Regions from separate parts of the Bacillus sp. SCT118 genome, predicted to be linked through region 1. Evidence: predicted binding sites of a transcription regulator. Region 1 holds the regulator's gene; the other holds the start of a gene.
What was found. Region 1 encodes NrdR, which represses ribonucleotide reductase genes. Its sites were predicted from a motif close to AACACNATATATNGTGTT; they were not measured.
Positions count from the first base shown of each region.

Region 2: nrdI (class Ib ribonucleoside-diphosphate reductase assembly flavoprotein NrdI) is a predicted target of NrdR. The motif match lies at 1,873-1,890, and genes of this name have one in related genera.

Region 1 is NZ_CP191225.1:1,285,633-1,293,237, forward strand. It holds gene ACQVGT_RS06485 (winged helix-turn-helix transcriptional regulator) at 1-340, shown strand, start outside; gene ACQVGT_RS06490 (glyceraldehyde-3-phosphate dehydrogenase) at 546-1,568, shown strand; gene speD (adenosylmethionine decarboxylase) at 1,807-2,187, shown strand; gene nrdR (transcriptional regulator NrdR) at 2,461-2,919, shown strand; gene dnaB (replicative helicase loading/DNA remodeling protein DnaB) at 3,034-4,452, shown strand; gene dnaI (primosomal protein DnaI) at 4,480-5,415, shown strand; gene ACQVGT_RS06515 (TVP38/TMEM64 family protein) at 5,449-6,090, shown strand; gene ytxC (putative sporulation protein YtxC) at 6,169-7,014, shown strand; gene thrS (threonine--tRNA ligase) at 7,410-7,605, shown strand, end outside.
Region 2 is NZ_CP191225.1:2,199,432-2,207,036, forward strand. It holds gene nrdE (class 1b ribonucleoside-diphosphate reductase subunit alpha) at 1-1,478, opposite strand, end outside; gene nrdI (class Ib ribonucleoside-diphosphate reductase assembly flavoprotein NrdI) at 1,438-1,830, opposite strand; gene ACQVGT_RS11465 (hypothetical protein) at 2,074-2,304, opposite strand; gene ACQVGT_RS11470 (YmzC family protein) at 2,386-2,661, opposite strand; gene hfq (RNA chaperone Hfq) at 2,857-3,078, opposite strand; gene miaA (tRNA (adenosine(37)-N6)-dimethylallyltransferase MiaA) at 3,118-4,062, opposite strand; gene ACQVGT_RS11485 (YmaF family protein) at 4,162-4,575, opposite strand; gene ymaG (inner spore coat protein YmaG) at 4,664-4,945, shown strand; gene ebrA (multidrug efflux SMR transporter subunit EbrA) at 5,081-5,398, shown strand; gene ebrB (multidrug efflux SMR transporter subunit EbrB) at 5,412-5,765, shown strand; gene ACQVGT_RS11505 (OsmC family protein) at 5,779-6,231, opposite strand; gene ACQVGT_RS11510 (poly-gamma-glutamate hydrolase family protein) at 6,301-7,008, opposite strand; gene ACQVGT_RS11515 (hypothetical protein) at 7,288-7,521, opposite strand.

The DNA.
Region 1 (7,605 bases):
TGAAGTGATTGGAGGGAAATGGAAATGCGTCATTTTATGCCATCTAACGCACGGAAAAAAACGCACAAGTGAATTAAAACGCCTAATGCCCAATATCACGCAAAAAATGCTGACTCAGCAGCTGCGCGAGCTGGAAGCGGACGGTGTCATTAACCGAATCGTATATAATCAAGTTCCTCCCAAAGTGGAATACGAGCTCAGCGAATACGGCCGCAGCTTAGAAGGAATTTTAGATATGCTGTGTGCTTGGGGAGCGAATCATATTAACAGAGTGTACGGGGATACATTTTCTGTGCTAGAAGAAAGTGTGCTCAATGATAAGTTAAAACAGGAATCATAAAGCATGAGGGCAGTCAGTGCGGAGCGCTGGCTGCTTTTTGGTTCTTACGCCTGATATTCTGTGCAAGAAAACATAAGATGCATCATAAATTAGCGTTATAATCGTTGATTTTTATCAATATGTACTGGCGAATTTGTTTTAATGTGTTATACTAATTTTAGATAGTAACAAATTAGGATGGCATAATTGATAAGGGGTGTCCAACATGAAGGTAAAAGTAGCGATCAACGGGTTTGGAAGAATCGGAAGAATGGTTTTTAGAAAAGCGATGTTAGACGATCAAATTCAAGTAGTGGCCATTAACGCCAGCTATTCCGCAGAAACGCTGGCTCATTTAATAAAGTATGACACAATTCACGGCAGATACGATAAAGAGGTTGTGGCTGGTGAAGACAGCCTGATCGTAAATGGAAAGAAAGTGCTTTTGTTAAACAGCCGTGATCCAAAACAGCTGCCTTGGCGGGAATATGATATTGACATAGTCGTCGAAGCAACAGGGAAGTTTAATGCTAAAGATAAAGCGATGGGCCATATAGAAGCAGGCGCAAAAAAAGTGATTTTGACCGCTCCGGGAAAAAATGAAGACGTTACCATTGTGATGGGCGTAAATGAGGACCAATTCGACGCAGAGCGCCATGTCATTATTTCAAATGCGTCATGCACGACAAATTGCCTTGCGCCTGTTGTAAAAGTGCTGGATGAAGAGTTTGGCATTGAGAGCGGTCTGATGACTACAGTTCATGCGTATACGAATGACCAAAAAAATATTGATAACCCGCACAAAGATTTGCGCCGGGCGCGGGCTTGCGGTGAATCCATCATTCCGACGACAACAGGAGCGGCAAAGGCGCTTTCGCTTGTGCTGCCGCATCTGAAAGGAAAACTTCACGGCCTCGCCTTGCGTGTCCCTGTTCCGAACGTCTCATTGGTTGATCTCGTTGTTGATCTGAAAACGGATGTTACGGCTGAAGAAGTAAACGAGGCATTTAAACGCGCTGCCAAAACGTCGATGTACGGTGTACTTGATTACTCAGATGAACCGCTCGTTTCGACTGATTATAATACGAATCCGCATTCAGCGGTCATTGACGGGCTTACAACAATGGTAATGGAAGACAGGAAAGTAAAGGTGCTGGCGTGGTATGACAACGAATGGGGCTACTCCTGCAGAGTTGTTGATCTGATCCGCCATGTAGCGGCACGAATGAAACATCCGTCTGCTGTATAAAATAAGGTCATGGACACATTTTAAAGAAAAAACCCTTAACAACATATTTCTGAAAAAACGCACCTTGCAAATTAGACTTAAACACAGTATACTATTTTTCGTGAACTTCTTGCTTGAGACTGTTTCGGAATTACTTAAAGGGTTAGGACCTCTCCGGACTAACTTTCCCCCGTGGTAAATGGCCGACCCAGTTGTTGGAATTTCACTTTTTAATTCTTGTTAAGGGGGGTCCATGACTATGGAAACAATGGGGCGTCACGTTATCTCCGAGCTATGGGGATGCGATTTTGATAAGCTGAATGACATGGATTTTATTGAAAAAACGTTTGTAAATGCTGCTCTAAAATCAGGTGCTGAGGTGCGCGAGGTTGCATTTCACAAATTTGCACCGCAAGGCGTAAGCGGAGTTGTGATTATTTCTGAATCACACTTAACGATTCACAGTTTTCCTGAGCACGGATATGCGAGCATTGATGTTTATACTTGTGGAGACTTAGATCCTAATGTCGCTGCTGATTACATTGCAGAGGCATTACATGCTGATACAAGAGAAAACATTGAAATACCAAGAGGAATGGGGCCTGTGCAGATTAAACAGGCGCAAGCGAAAGTACTATAAAGTAAATTGCGAACACAAAGGGAGCTGAAGCTAGAAAGCCATTATGCGCTTTTTAGCTTATGCTCCTTTTATTTTTATAAAGAAACGAGAGTGTCAGCTTTTTCTTTTTTCATTTTTTTTGTAAAATAAGAAGGAGATTTTCACAAACCACCTAATGCTAAAGAAACAAATTTAACACCGGCTCTCCCGACAGATGCTGTCACATCTATTTTTAAAAGGCGGAGGCTGCCGAAAATACATTGCAGGGAACGATATAGTTGGGAGCTGATTTTATTGAAATGTCCTTCATGCCAGCATAACGGAACACGAGTCCTTGATTCACGGCCTGTGGATGACGGAAAGTCGATTCGCCGAAGACGCGAGTGCGAATCCTGCCACTACCGGTTTACGACCTTTGAGAAAGTGGAGGAAACCCCGCTCATCGTCGTGAAAAAAGAAGGTGTGCGTGAGGAATTCAGCAGAGAAAAAATGCTGCGCGGTCTCATAAAAGCATGTGAAAAAAGGCCTGTTTCACTCAAAACGCTTGAAGACATGTGCTTTGATATTGAAAAAGAGCTTCGCAATCAAGGCTGCTCCGAGGTGAAGAGTGAGCTCGTCGGAGAAATGGTCATGGACCGGCTGGCTAAGATTGACGAAGTCGCATATGTGCGGTTCGCGTCCGTCTATCGGCAGTTTAAAGATATAAACGTCTTTATCGATGAATTAAAAGACTTAATAAAGAAAGAGCGTTAAAAGAGCTAAGAGGATTCTTCTAGCTCTTTTCTCATGTGCAAAATTGGCATTTGATAGATATAAGAAACGGTGTAAAATGAAAGGTAGAAACAAATTCGGAAGGTTTGAGAATGTATGGCTGACTATTGGAAAGATGTACTGCCTGTAGACCCGTATGTGGTTAAAAGCAGATCGATGCTGCAGGATATCGACAGACAAATTATTACACAACTGTACCAGCCCTTAATCGGCCCTGTTGCATTCTCTCTTTATATGACATTGTGGGGAGAGCTTGAACAAAACCGTCTGTGGGGCGGAGAGTCCACACATAGACAGCTGATGGGGATGACACAGTCCAACTTAAAAACGATCCATCAGGAACAGGGGAAGCTCGAGGGCATCGGATTGCTGAAAGTATATATGAAAGAATCCGAGCGGCAGGAGCGCCTCTTTATATATGAACTCCTTCCGCCGCTCAGACCAAATGAATTTTTTGAAGACGGAATGCTGAATGTTTTTCTGTATAATAGAGTCGGAAAAACGAAATATCAGCAATTAAAACAATTTTTTACGCACCCGGCCATTACAGAAGATGCGAAGGACATTACGCGGCCGTTTAATCACGCGTTTGAATCGCTGCAGCCGAGTGAATGGAAGCTCACATCCGATATGGAGGAAACGGTAAGGCTTGCCGAGGGGTCCGAGTATACTTCTGTCGGACAGTCTCCGTCCTACACCATAACGGAGGATGTGTTTGATTTTGATTTGTTTTTAGCGGGACTTTCTGAGACGATGATACCGAGAAAAGCGATGACCCAGCAGGTGCGTGACACAATCAAAAAGCTTTCTTATCTGTACGGAATTGACCCTTTGCAAATGCAAAATGTTGTGATGAGCGCAATTGATGAGCGTGACGTCATTACGACGGAGGCATTAAGAAAAGCGGCGAGCGACTGGTATCAAATTGAAAGAAACGGACAGCTGCCTGATTTGGTGGAAAAAACACAGCCGGTGCATCTGCGTGAAGGCGAAAAACCGGCAGAAGAGGATTCTCTAGATGGGAAGCTGATCGCATTGCTGGAGGCGATTTCTCCGAAGAAGCTTCTGCAGGACATTGCTGACGGAACAGAGCCGTCAAAAGCTGATCTGAAGATCATAGAAGAAATTATGTTCGAACAGAAGCTCGAGCCAGGCGTCACAAATGTGTTAATTTATTATGTCATGCTGAAAACCGACATGAAGCTGTCGAAAAACTATATTCAAAAAATCGCTTCGCATTGGGCACGCAAAAAGGTAAAAACGGTCAGGGAAGCGATGAAGCTCGCAATAGAAGAAAACCGCCAGTATCTTGAATGGGCTGAAGGAAAAACAAAGTCTTCGAAACGAAACCAAAAAGTGATTCGTGAAGAAAAGCTTCCTGATTGGATGACAGAAAAGGAAACAGCGTCTGATTCAGAATCCGGACAGCAGAAGCTGCATCCGCAGGATTTGGAAGAACAGAAGAAAAAGATGATGGAAGAAATGCAAAAACTGAAAAAATACTCTGCCTATTAAAGACAGAGATGCGGGGTGAAGGAATAGATGGAACCAATCGGCCGTTCCCTGCAGGGCGTAACCGGCAGGCCGGATTTCCAAAAACGTCTTGAACAAATGAAGGAAAAAGTCATGAAAGATCAAGATGTTCAAGCATTTTTAAAGGAAAACGAAGAAGTGATTGACCAAAAAATGATCGAAAAGAGTTTAAATAAGCTTTATGAATATATCGAACAAAGCAAGAATTGCTCCTATTGTTCGGAAGATGAAAACTGCAACAATTTGTTGGAGGGCTACCATCCGAAGCTTGTTGTCAATGGGCGGTCTATAGATATCGAGTATTATGAATGTCCAGTCAAACGGAAGCTCGACCAGCAGAAGAAACAAAAGTCTCTTATGAAAAGCATGTATATCCAGCAGGATCTTCTCGGAGCGACGTTCCAGCAAGTTGATATCAGTGACCCGAGCAGGCTCGCGATGTTTCAGCATGTTACAGACTTCCTGAAAAGCTATAATGAGACGGGAAAAGGGAAAGGATTATATTTATACGGGAAATTCGGGGTAGGAAAAACGTTTATGCTCGCTGCGATTGCCAATGAGCTGGCGGAAAAAGAGTATTCCTCCATGATTGTCTATGTGCCTGAATTTGTGAGAGAGCTTAAGAATTCGCTGCAAGACCAGACATTGGAAGAGAAGCTCAATATGGTAAAGACCACACCCGTATTGATGCTTGATGACATCGGAGCAGAATCAATGACAAGCTGGGTAAGGGATGAAGTCATCGGAACGGTGCTTCAGCACAGAATGTCCCAGCAGCTGCCTACTTTCTTTTCTTCTAATTTCTCACCTGACGAGCTGAAGCATCATTTTACGTATTCGCAAAGGGGGGAAAAGGAAGAAGTAAAAGCGGCAAGATTAATGGAGCGGATATTATATTTGGCTGCTCCGATCCGCCTTGACGGAGAAAACCGCCGCCATCCGTAACTGCTGCGGTTCAAAGGGGAAGGAACTGAGGGTATGAATCGAAAAACCGCTTTTAAATGGCTGGCAGTGCTGGCAGGTGCAGGTTTAATCTTTTGGGGAAATAAAATATATTTGAATGTATCGCCGAAAGAGATCAGGGTATGGGTATTGTCGTTCGGAGTCTTTGCACCTCTGATGTTTATCGGGATATCCATCGTCAGGCCACTTGTTTTATTTCCGGTGTCTGTTATATCAATAGCTGGCGGACTTGCGTTTGGCCCGCTTCTCGGCACGTTTTATACGTTATTCGGTTCGATGTGCGCCTCAGCTGTTTCGTTTTTTGCGGCAGGTTTGTTTGCGGCGAAAAAGAACGGGCATTACGAAAGGCTTGAAGCCATACAGAAGCAAATGGAGGATAACGGATTTTTCTATATCTTTCTTTTGAGAATCCTGCCGATCAATTTTGATTTCGTCAGCTATGCGGCAGGCCTTTCCAATGTCAAAGCGCTGCCGTATTTTGCGGCGACGGCTGTAGGAATCATCCCTGGGACCATTGCGCTGAATGTTCTGGGAGCAAGCTTTTTGACTGGCAATCTGCCAGCTTTCTTTCTTGTCCTCGCTCTATATATCGTGTTTATCTCGCTGCCATTTATCTTCAGAAAGAAAATGCAAAACTTGTTTCAGGAATCAAATTAAGATTTGCCAATGACCTTTACGTCTATTTTAAAAACATCCCCCATATACTTTTAACAGATGCCGTAAGGGGGGACAAACATGCTTGAAATAATCTTTGAAGATGACCATGATGCAGCCGCTTTTTTACATCTCATTCAGCATTCGGACGATCGGAACAATATCATTGTCCGTGAAGGCATACGAAAAATCGGGATTGAAAAAGCGAATCCGGCTTTTCCTATTCAGCGTTTTATGGAGCCGATTCTGGTCAAATTTTTTTTGGAATGCAAAGAAGACGAGCATATGCTGTCATTGATTGAGGAAACGTATTGTTTCACGGACCAGGATGAACAGCAGCAAATCCTTCAGCTCGCACACAGTATTATTGAAGGTGAAGCAGACGATCTTCCGTTTGAGCCGCTGAAGCTTTCACGGAAACAATCAATTTTGGATGAACTCCAAACGATCTGTTTAGAGGAAGGAGTATTTTACATTCGCTCCTTTCAGACCTTCCGACTTGGATCATACTATAAGCAGCTGAGAGATATTACAGAAGCAGCGATTGATGAATATAAGATGGAACAGGAATATCAAAACTTTATTCAAACACTCAGAGACTATGTAAACGCCAAACAGCCGCGAATCAAAAAAGTGCATATTGTCCATGATGGTTCCTTTACATTATGGGAGCTGCGCTATGTGCCGGAACGGGAAAAAATGAAATACATAGACAGGAGATTTGTCCGGGATCATCCTATGTATATTGATTCTCATTTGCTCGCGCCGCTGATTTCTATTGCGCCTGATGAAGTCGTGCTTTATACCGACCAGCCCGAGCACATGATGGCAAGGACCATTCAAAACGTATTTCAAGAGAGAGTGGAAATGCTCCCGCTGCACGCTTTTTCAGATGCAGAAATACCGGTGAAGCACTCGGAAGGATGAGGGCCGGCAGCCTGTTTATATAAGGCTGTCGGTTTAAAAAAGGAAACGCGATCGTGTTGATTTTTTGGATTGAACAATTTATAATACATAGGAGATTAAGAAAGACACACGTATTGATAAGGACACGAAGGAATGATACCGGCTCAAAGAGAGGGAAGCCCTGGCTGCAAGCTTCCCAGCTAAGGACCATTCGCTTTACCGCCTTTGAACTTCAGCTGTGAACCTCTTGAAAAGGAACAGTAATGGCTGACGGGAACTCCCGTTACAGAGCTTAGAGCCGCAGGTGCCGTGTATTGGCTTTGCGGAAAAAAGGGTGGAACCACGATTCCGTTTATTCAACCTCGTCCCTTTCATAGGGGGCGGGGTTTTTATATGCAAAAAAAGGAGTGACAAAGATGTCAGATATGGTAAAAATCACATTTCCTGATGGAGCAGTCAAGGAGTTTGCGAAAGGAACAACAACAGAAGATATCGCGGCATCCATCAGTCCGGGATTAAAGAAAAAATCATTAGCCGGAAAACTGAACGGAAAAGAAATCGATTTGAGAACGCCGATCAATGAAGACGGTACAGTGGAAATCATTACAGAAG
Region 2 (7,605 bases), 910 kb from region 1:
ATAAAGAACGTGTTTGCAAAGTCACGCGCTTCCGGACTTTCATACGCAATGCCGTTTTGCGCAAGGTAGCCGTGAAGGTTCATAGCACCGAGGCCGATTGATTTCATCGCTTTGTTTGCCCGTCTTACAGCAGGCGCATTACGGATGTCAGTTGTTTCCGACACGTGTGTTAAAGAGTCTGTCGCAAGCTTGACTGTCTTTTCGATTGATTTATGCTCCATGACATTGAGAATGTTAAGCGAGCCCAGGTTGCAGGAAATATCCAGACCGATTTCATCTTCTTCATCATAGTCTGTGTATGAAGAAACTTGAGATGCCTGCAGCACTTCAGAGCAAAGGTTAGAAAATTTGACCTTCGAAATATGGTTATTCGCATGCACTTTATTGACGTTATCTTGGAACATGATGTATGGATAGCCTGATTCAGAACGAAGCATCGCCAATTTTTCAAGCAGTTTCCGCGGGTTGATTTTTTCCTTTTTCACCCGAGGGTTGTCGACAAACTTGTCGTACATTTCGTTCATGTCCATCTCATCCATGTGCTGGCCGTACTCTTTATAAATCGTGTGCGGGTAGAATACATAAGCCGCTTTGTCCTCGCGTGCAAGCTCAACGAACTTATCCGGAATGACAACACCGATCGAAAGCGTTTTGACACGTACATCTTCATCCGCAGAAATCTTTTTCGTATCAAGAAAATCATTGATATCGCGGTGGAAAATGTTTAAATACGCCGCGCCGGACCCTTGTCTTTGTCCCATTTGGTCAGCATAACGGAACGCGTTATCAAGAAGCTTCATGACGCCTACAACGCCTTTTGTCGCATTCTCAACATCTTTAATGGCTTCACCTTTCGCGCGAAGCTTGGACAGGTTAAGAGAAACCCCTCCGCCCAGTTTAGAAAGCTGCATGGAGATATCGATCGCTCTTGAAATGTCATTTAAAGAATCATTAACTTCGAGCAAGAAGCAGCTCACAAGTTCACCGCGGCGTTTTCTGCCGGCGTTCAAAAATGTCGGTGTGCTCGGCTGATATTCCTGATTGATCATCAGGTGCACATATTCCTTTGCTTTCTCAGTGTCGCCGTTTGCGAAGAACAGCGCAACAATTGAGATCCGGTCCTCATAACGCTCGAGGATTCTTTTCTTGTCATTCGTTTTCAAAGCATAGTCATTATAAAATTTAAACGCACTCATGAAGGAAGGAAAACGAAACTTCTTTGCGTAAGCTGTCTTAAACACTTCTTTAATGTCTTCAAAAGAATAAAGGCTTAAGAACTCCTCTTCGTAGTATTGGTTTTCAATCAAATAATCCAGCTTCTCTTTTAAATCGTGAAAGTACACTGTGTTTTGATTGATATAGTCTACAAAATAGCTATGTACAGCCTCTTTATCCTTATCAAACTGGAATTTTCCATCTTTTTGGATCATGATTTCGTTATTTAACTGGATCCATTTTGGCACTTGATTTTGTGACAACTCTTTCTACCTCCTGAGTAAACAATTCAACGTCTTTAGATGTGCCGCTGAGTTCAAATTTGTGCAAGATCGGCACCTGATATTGTCTTGAAATGGTATCGGCGCTTTTTGCAAAGTTATCGCCCCATACTTTGTTGCCGCTCGCAGCGACACCTAATAAGAGATGGGCGTATTTTTCGAGAAATGATTGTGTTGATGCCGGTACCTGACCGAAGTTTGTCGTGTAGGTGACCAAAACAAACGGAGTGTCCACGTGGTCCATTTCGTCCACCTTGCGTATCTGCTGAAAGCCTGTTTTATTTACAAACCGCTGAACATTCCCTGTTTTCGAATCAAATATGATTTGTACCACGTTTTATCACGACCTATCAAAAAATATGAATCTCTCATCACTAACACTATATATAGTATACTACCCTCTAGCAAAAACACAATATATAGATTCGTTTTTATGAAAAATTCATATTTTGATCAAATCAGGCAAATGGGCAGACTCATTAGGGCCCAAAAAAGAGAGCAGAACGAGAATCATCTCTCGTCCTACTCGGGGTGTCGTTTTTTAGCCGATGTATATCATAACATGAAAAAAAACTGCTTAGTAGTCTAGATTTTTTTTTCTTAAGCTATCACAGCATTTTTCGCTCTCTACTGTTTCTTCTATTTCAACATCCGCGCCGATCTCTTCTAAAACCGCCTTCAAAGCAGTGATAATTGACGCTTCTCTGATTAATTCTTTTCCGTTCACAATGATACTTGTTCCGTATTCATAGCAAGAATCATCTTCGCAAATTTCTTCCCAATGATTCACGATCACTTTATGCTTCATATTTTCACCCTCTGTTTGATCTGTGTCTGTATTTAGTTTAGCGGCTGGCATCCGCTTTGTAAATTCGGATGCTTGTGAATTTTATTCAAGTTCATCATCCGTGTCGTATTCTTTCTTCAGCTTTACCTCATTGCTGGACTCATTATACTCATAAATTTTAATATAGCCGTCCTCCATAACGCCAAAATGATTATGTTCAAGCGGAAACGAGGTGGGCTGAGGCGTTTCATAGTCTGAATTGCCGCTGTCTGTTTCAATAATGGTTTCTTGATTCCCGCACGCCCCGAACAGTAAAAAAACAGCTATCCATACAAGTGCAATCCTAATTCGTCTCAGTTCTGCTTCACTTTCAAACAAGGTCGATCACTCCCAAATTCATTTTATACATAATATACCATTTTTACTTCCGTATGTTGTTCTCATAAAAAAAGACCGTGCCTTGGCATGGTCAGCTTACACAAAAAGCTTGTAGCAAAAGTGGATTCATGTTAAAAATGGCCGCCGGGAACCCCCGGCAGCCTTTCCTCATGTCTTGACATGGCATTTTTTGATCTATTCGAGTTCAAGCTGGACGTTTTTTTGCGGCGCAAACGTTGAGATCGCATGTTTATATATAAGCTGCTGCTTACCTTCCGATTCCAACAATACGGTAAAGTTATCAAAGCCTTTCACCTGGCCCCGCAACTGAAAGCCGTTCAGCAAAAAAACAGTGACATACGTATTTTCTTTCCGGATTTGATTCAAAAACTGATCCTGAATATTAATCGGTTTCATGTTTCGTCCTCCTTGATTCTCTATATCATACAGTTTCGATTAAAGTTCGAGTTTTCCTGCTATATGTGTGAAAATTTCCTTTTTTTTCAGCTCCATATCAACAGGCGGTGTCATATCGAACCATGTGACCTGCATTTTGTTGCGAAACCACGTCAGCTGGCGTTTCGCATACCGCCTCGAGTTCTGCTTTAGCTGTTCGACAGCATCGGAAAGTGTCACAAAACCGTCAAAATATGCATACAGCTCTTTATAGCCTATCGCCTGTATTGATTGACAGTCTCTCACGTTCTTGTCGTATAAGCGTTTCACTTCCGGGAGAAGGCCTGACTGCATCATCATATCGACCCGCTCATTAATTCTTTCGTAAAGTGTGTCTCTATCCATTGTCAGGCCGATTAACACTGCATTGTACAGAAGTTCTCGTTTTTGTTCCTTCAAATGCTGGGACATCGTTTTTCCGGACGTATGTAAAATTTCCAGTGCGCGAATGACTCTTCTTGTATTATTCGGATGAATCGCAGCTGCTGCCTCGGGATCTGCTGCAGCAAGTTTGGCATGAAGAAAGTCAGCGCCTTCCCGCTCAGCAGCCATTTGCATGCTCTCTCGAAACACGGGATCATTTGCCTCTTCCGTAAATGTATAATCGTAAAGCACAGATTGTATATAAAGCCCTGTACCGCCGACAATCATCGGAAGCTTTCCTCTATTTGCAATCTCGCTGATTTTATTTCTTACTAAGCTTTGATAATCGGCAGTAGAGAAAGAGTCTTGGGGATCTAAAATGTCAATCAGATGGTGGGGCACTCCCTCCATCTCCTGTTCGGTAATTTTAGCTGTTCCAATATCCATCCCTTTATAAATCTGCATCGAATCTCCGCTGATAATTTCCGCGTTTAAGGATTTGGCTAGCTGAATACTTAAATTGGTTTTCCCCACTGCCGTCGGTCCGACTAAAATGACAACGGGCTGCTTCGTATTATTCAATATGTATCACTCTCTTTTATAAATCTCCCCCCATTATAGCATTCAACATGGATAACCACCTATCCATTTTGCCCTTTTTTTGCATCGGTAAACATCCTTCTACCAGCCGAGCGGCTCATTGCCGACAATTTCCCTTGTCTTTCCTTTCAGGGTATGACGATGCGTTTTTCTTCTGTCATCTCCGGGATCGTACACAACCCCTCCGTACTGGATCTCAATCGGCTCGTTATAGGCCAGATACGTCGTTTCTTCGATTTCATGATAATGTGTGCCATCTGCTAAGGGAATCGCCGGCCCTGAGATTCCGTAATACCGATGAAAATGGCCGTTTTCAAATGAAGTGATCCCTGTATAGTAATGTGTATGCTGATCGGTATTTGATCCGTTTGCCGGCTGAGTAAACCCTTCAATGAGATGATAATGGCCCTGTTCTCTCGTTGTTTTGACATGATAAGCATGTGCGTGGGGCGGTGCTTTTGACCAGTCAGACTGATACAGGCCCAATGTGTTCACATCCTCCTTTTCCTCGATTCGCCCAATCAAATCCGGGCAGGCTGAATACACTGCATCATCTACACTTTATTACAGGAGGAAAGAAAACATGAACGAGTTAGAAAATTTCAGCCCTGAAGATACAAGAATATTTGGAAGACCGTTCGGATTCGGGAGACCATTTGGGTTTGGAAGACCGTTCGGGTTCGGTTACGGGTTTGGAAGACCCGGATTTGGTTATGGATTTGGTTTTGGCCGGCCATTCGGATTTTTTGGAGGACCGTTTATCGGCGGCCTTGCAGGCGGGCTTATAGGAAGCGCTTTATTTAATCCTTATTTGTATGGCGGATACCCCTATTATCCGTATGCCCCGTTCCCTTATTATTATTAAACGCAAAAGACCCCTTAAAAAGGGGTCTTTTTAAGTGTGTGAAAATGAATCTCTTGACTCATACATAGGCATACACTAATATTTTTCTAGCTGAAGTTTTTTTCTAATCTAAAAATATAGTGAGGAGAATTCATGATGTTGATAGGATATATATTCCTCACGATTGCCATATGTTCAGAATCGATAGGAGCAGCCATGCTGAAAGTATCTGATGGCTTCAAAAAGTGGAAGCCAAGTGCTTTGGTCGTTATTGGCTATTCCCTCGCCTTTTATATGCTGTCCCTGACTTTAAACCATATTCCCCTGAGCCTCTCCTATGCGACTTGGAGCGGGGCGGGCACGGTGCTGACGACAGTGATCGGAGTAAAATGGTTCAAGGAAGATCTGAATGCCAAAGGGCTTATCGGGATTCTTTTATTACTATCAGGGGTCGTGTTACTTAATTGGCAGTAAAGGAGTGATGAAGATGAGAGGATTGCTTTATTTGGCTCTCGCCATTGTATCTGAAGTGTTTGGGAGCACGATGCTGAAGCTTTCAGAAGGATTTACACAAGCCTGGCCCATTGCCGGAGTCATAGTCGGATTTCTTTCTGCTTTTACGTTTCTAAGCTTTTCTTTAAAAACAATTGACTTATCAAGCGCGTATGCAACATGGTCGGGCGTTGGTACCGCGCTTACAGCAATTGTCGGTTTTTTGCTTTTTGGCGAAACCATCAGTTTAAAAGGTGTATTCGGTCTCACGCTTGTCATTGCAGGCGTGGTCGTGCTAAATCAATCGAAAGCCCACGCTGAAGATAAAAAACAGACGGTCTGTGAGTGACCGTCTGTTTTCTTTATTCTCCACCCAGTTTCACAGAGGCTTCAAGCTGCAGCTCGACATTTCCTTGAATTGCACGCGAAATCATGCATGACGCCTCCGCTTTTTTACAAAGCTTGTGAGCCAATGCGACGTCATCTTGTGAAGCATCATGTTTAAGCACGACAGAGGGACGGTGAATGATCTTTTTGTATGTAAAGACTCCTTTTGTGACGTCGACAATGCCTTCTGACTCCATCTGTAAGTCTTCTTTTTCCAGCCCGCTTCTCTCCATCATCGCTGCAAGTGTAATAATGTAACAGGTCGCTGCCGCCCCGAGAAGCATTTCATCTGGGTTGGTCCCTTCTCCCGGGCCATCCATTTCTTTAGGAATGGAAATCGATGTGATCAGGTTTCCGCTTTCAATCGTACCGACATCATTGCGGTTACCCGGCCAATTCGCTTTTAAATAAAAATGATGATCTGCCATTGTTTCGCCTCCTTTTTTATCCTATTTCAGTCTACTGATCTTCTCTTATTTTGTCTTCTGATCTGCTTGTTACGAATACTCTTTTTCCAGGACACCTTTGATCGCACTGACATAAGCATAAAATTCACTATTCTTTGTGTATTTTCTATTTTTATAATAAAAATCATCAAAAAATGCTTCTCTCTGCTCACGGCTGATTTCCAGCTGGATACTTAGCCCCGTTTCCCCTTGGTTATTAATGTTTTCGGCATTCAATCCAGCAAGACCGCTTTTAGACGACGCTAACTCAGCGGAAAACCCTCTCCGCTCAAGGGCTCTCACAATCATTTTCGCCCGCTTTCGGTCTGTTCCCCCTACAAGCGTATTCTTGTTCTCTCCTTTATATCCGTGAAAAGCCACCACATATTGATGCTCCTTGATTTTCTTTTTTGCCAATGGCTCATCAAAGTTGGTGCTTGTAATGTGCAGCGTTTGGTTATCGTGGGACTTCAACCCTTCAAACAGGTATGTAGAGTATTCATTATTGAAATAACGAACAAGCTCACTTACTCCGCCTTCAATTCTTCCGCCATGCGGAGACATAATTAAGACTTTGCTTCCTTTTTTCTCATTATATGAAATATCGTAATCGGCTGGGCTCTCATTCTCTGCCAAGCTGCTGAAATTTGAATATGTATCTGGCTGATTTGATGGTTCAGGTTCCAATGAGTAATGAACATATCTCAAGAACAAGACAATGGCTAAGACTAATATGACATTTAGTAAAAATCTTCTCATGTTTAACTCCTTTCATAAGAATGGCGCGGTTCATTATATGAGGTTTAGCCAATAGGTTTTATCTTACCATTGTATACACAATATCATCAGTGAAAAAGTTCCCGGTTTCAAAAAATCAATTGATTGTCACGGTTATTAGCGGTTCATTTCAAATAAGAGTGAAAAAAGGTTGAGAGGAAAGACAAAAAAGGTAGGAACAACCTCACTTGGCAAATAAATGTATATAGGTTTAAGGAGGGTTTTAGTAACAGGCTGCCCGGTTGCTGAGACGGACAGCTGTTACCGGCCTGCAGAATAGAGATTTTGCTTATTTGTTCTCACAAAGTCACAGGAGAGGATAGAGTCCAATAAAAATGTTCTGATCTGTTGTTTCGAAAAACAAAATGCTTTGATTTTCGTTTTGCTTTTCTGTCTTACAATAATCGTTCTTTTACTAATCGTTCCGTCTTTCTTCATATATATAATGCTGATTGGCATTTGGCTTTCCAATGATCGGTGCAAGTAGAAATTCATACGGTTGCTCTCCCCTTCCCAGTTTGATATGATCACATTATAATACGAACAAATGTTCTTTTTCAATCCCCAATGATTTCCTCA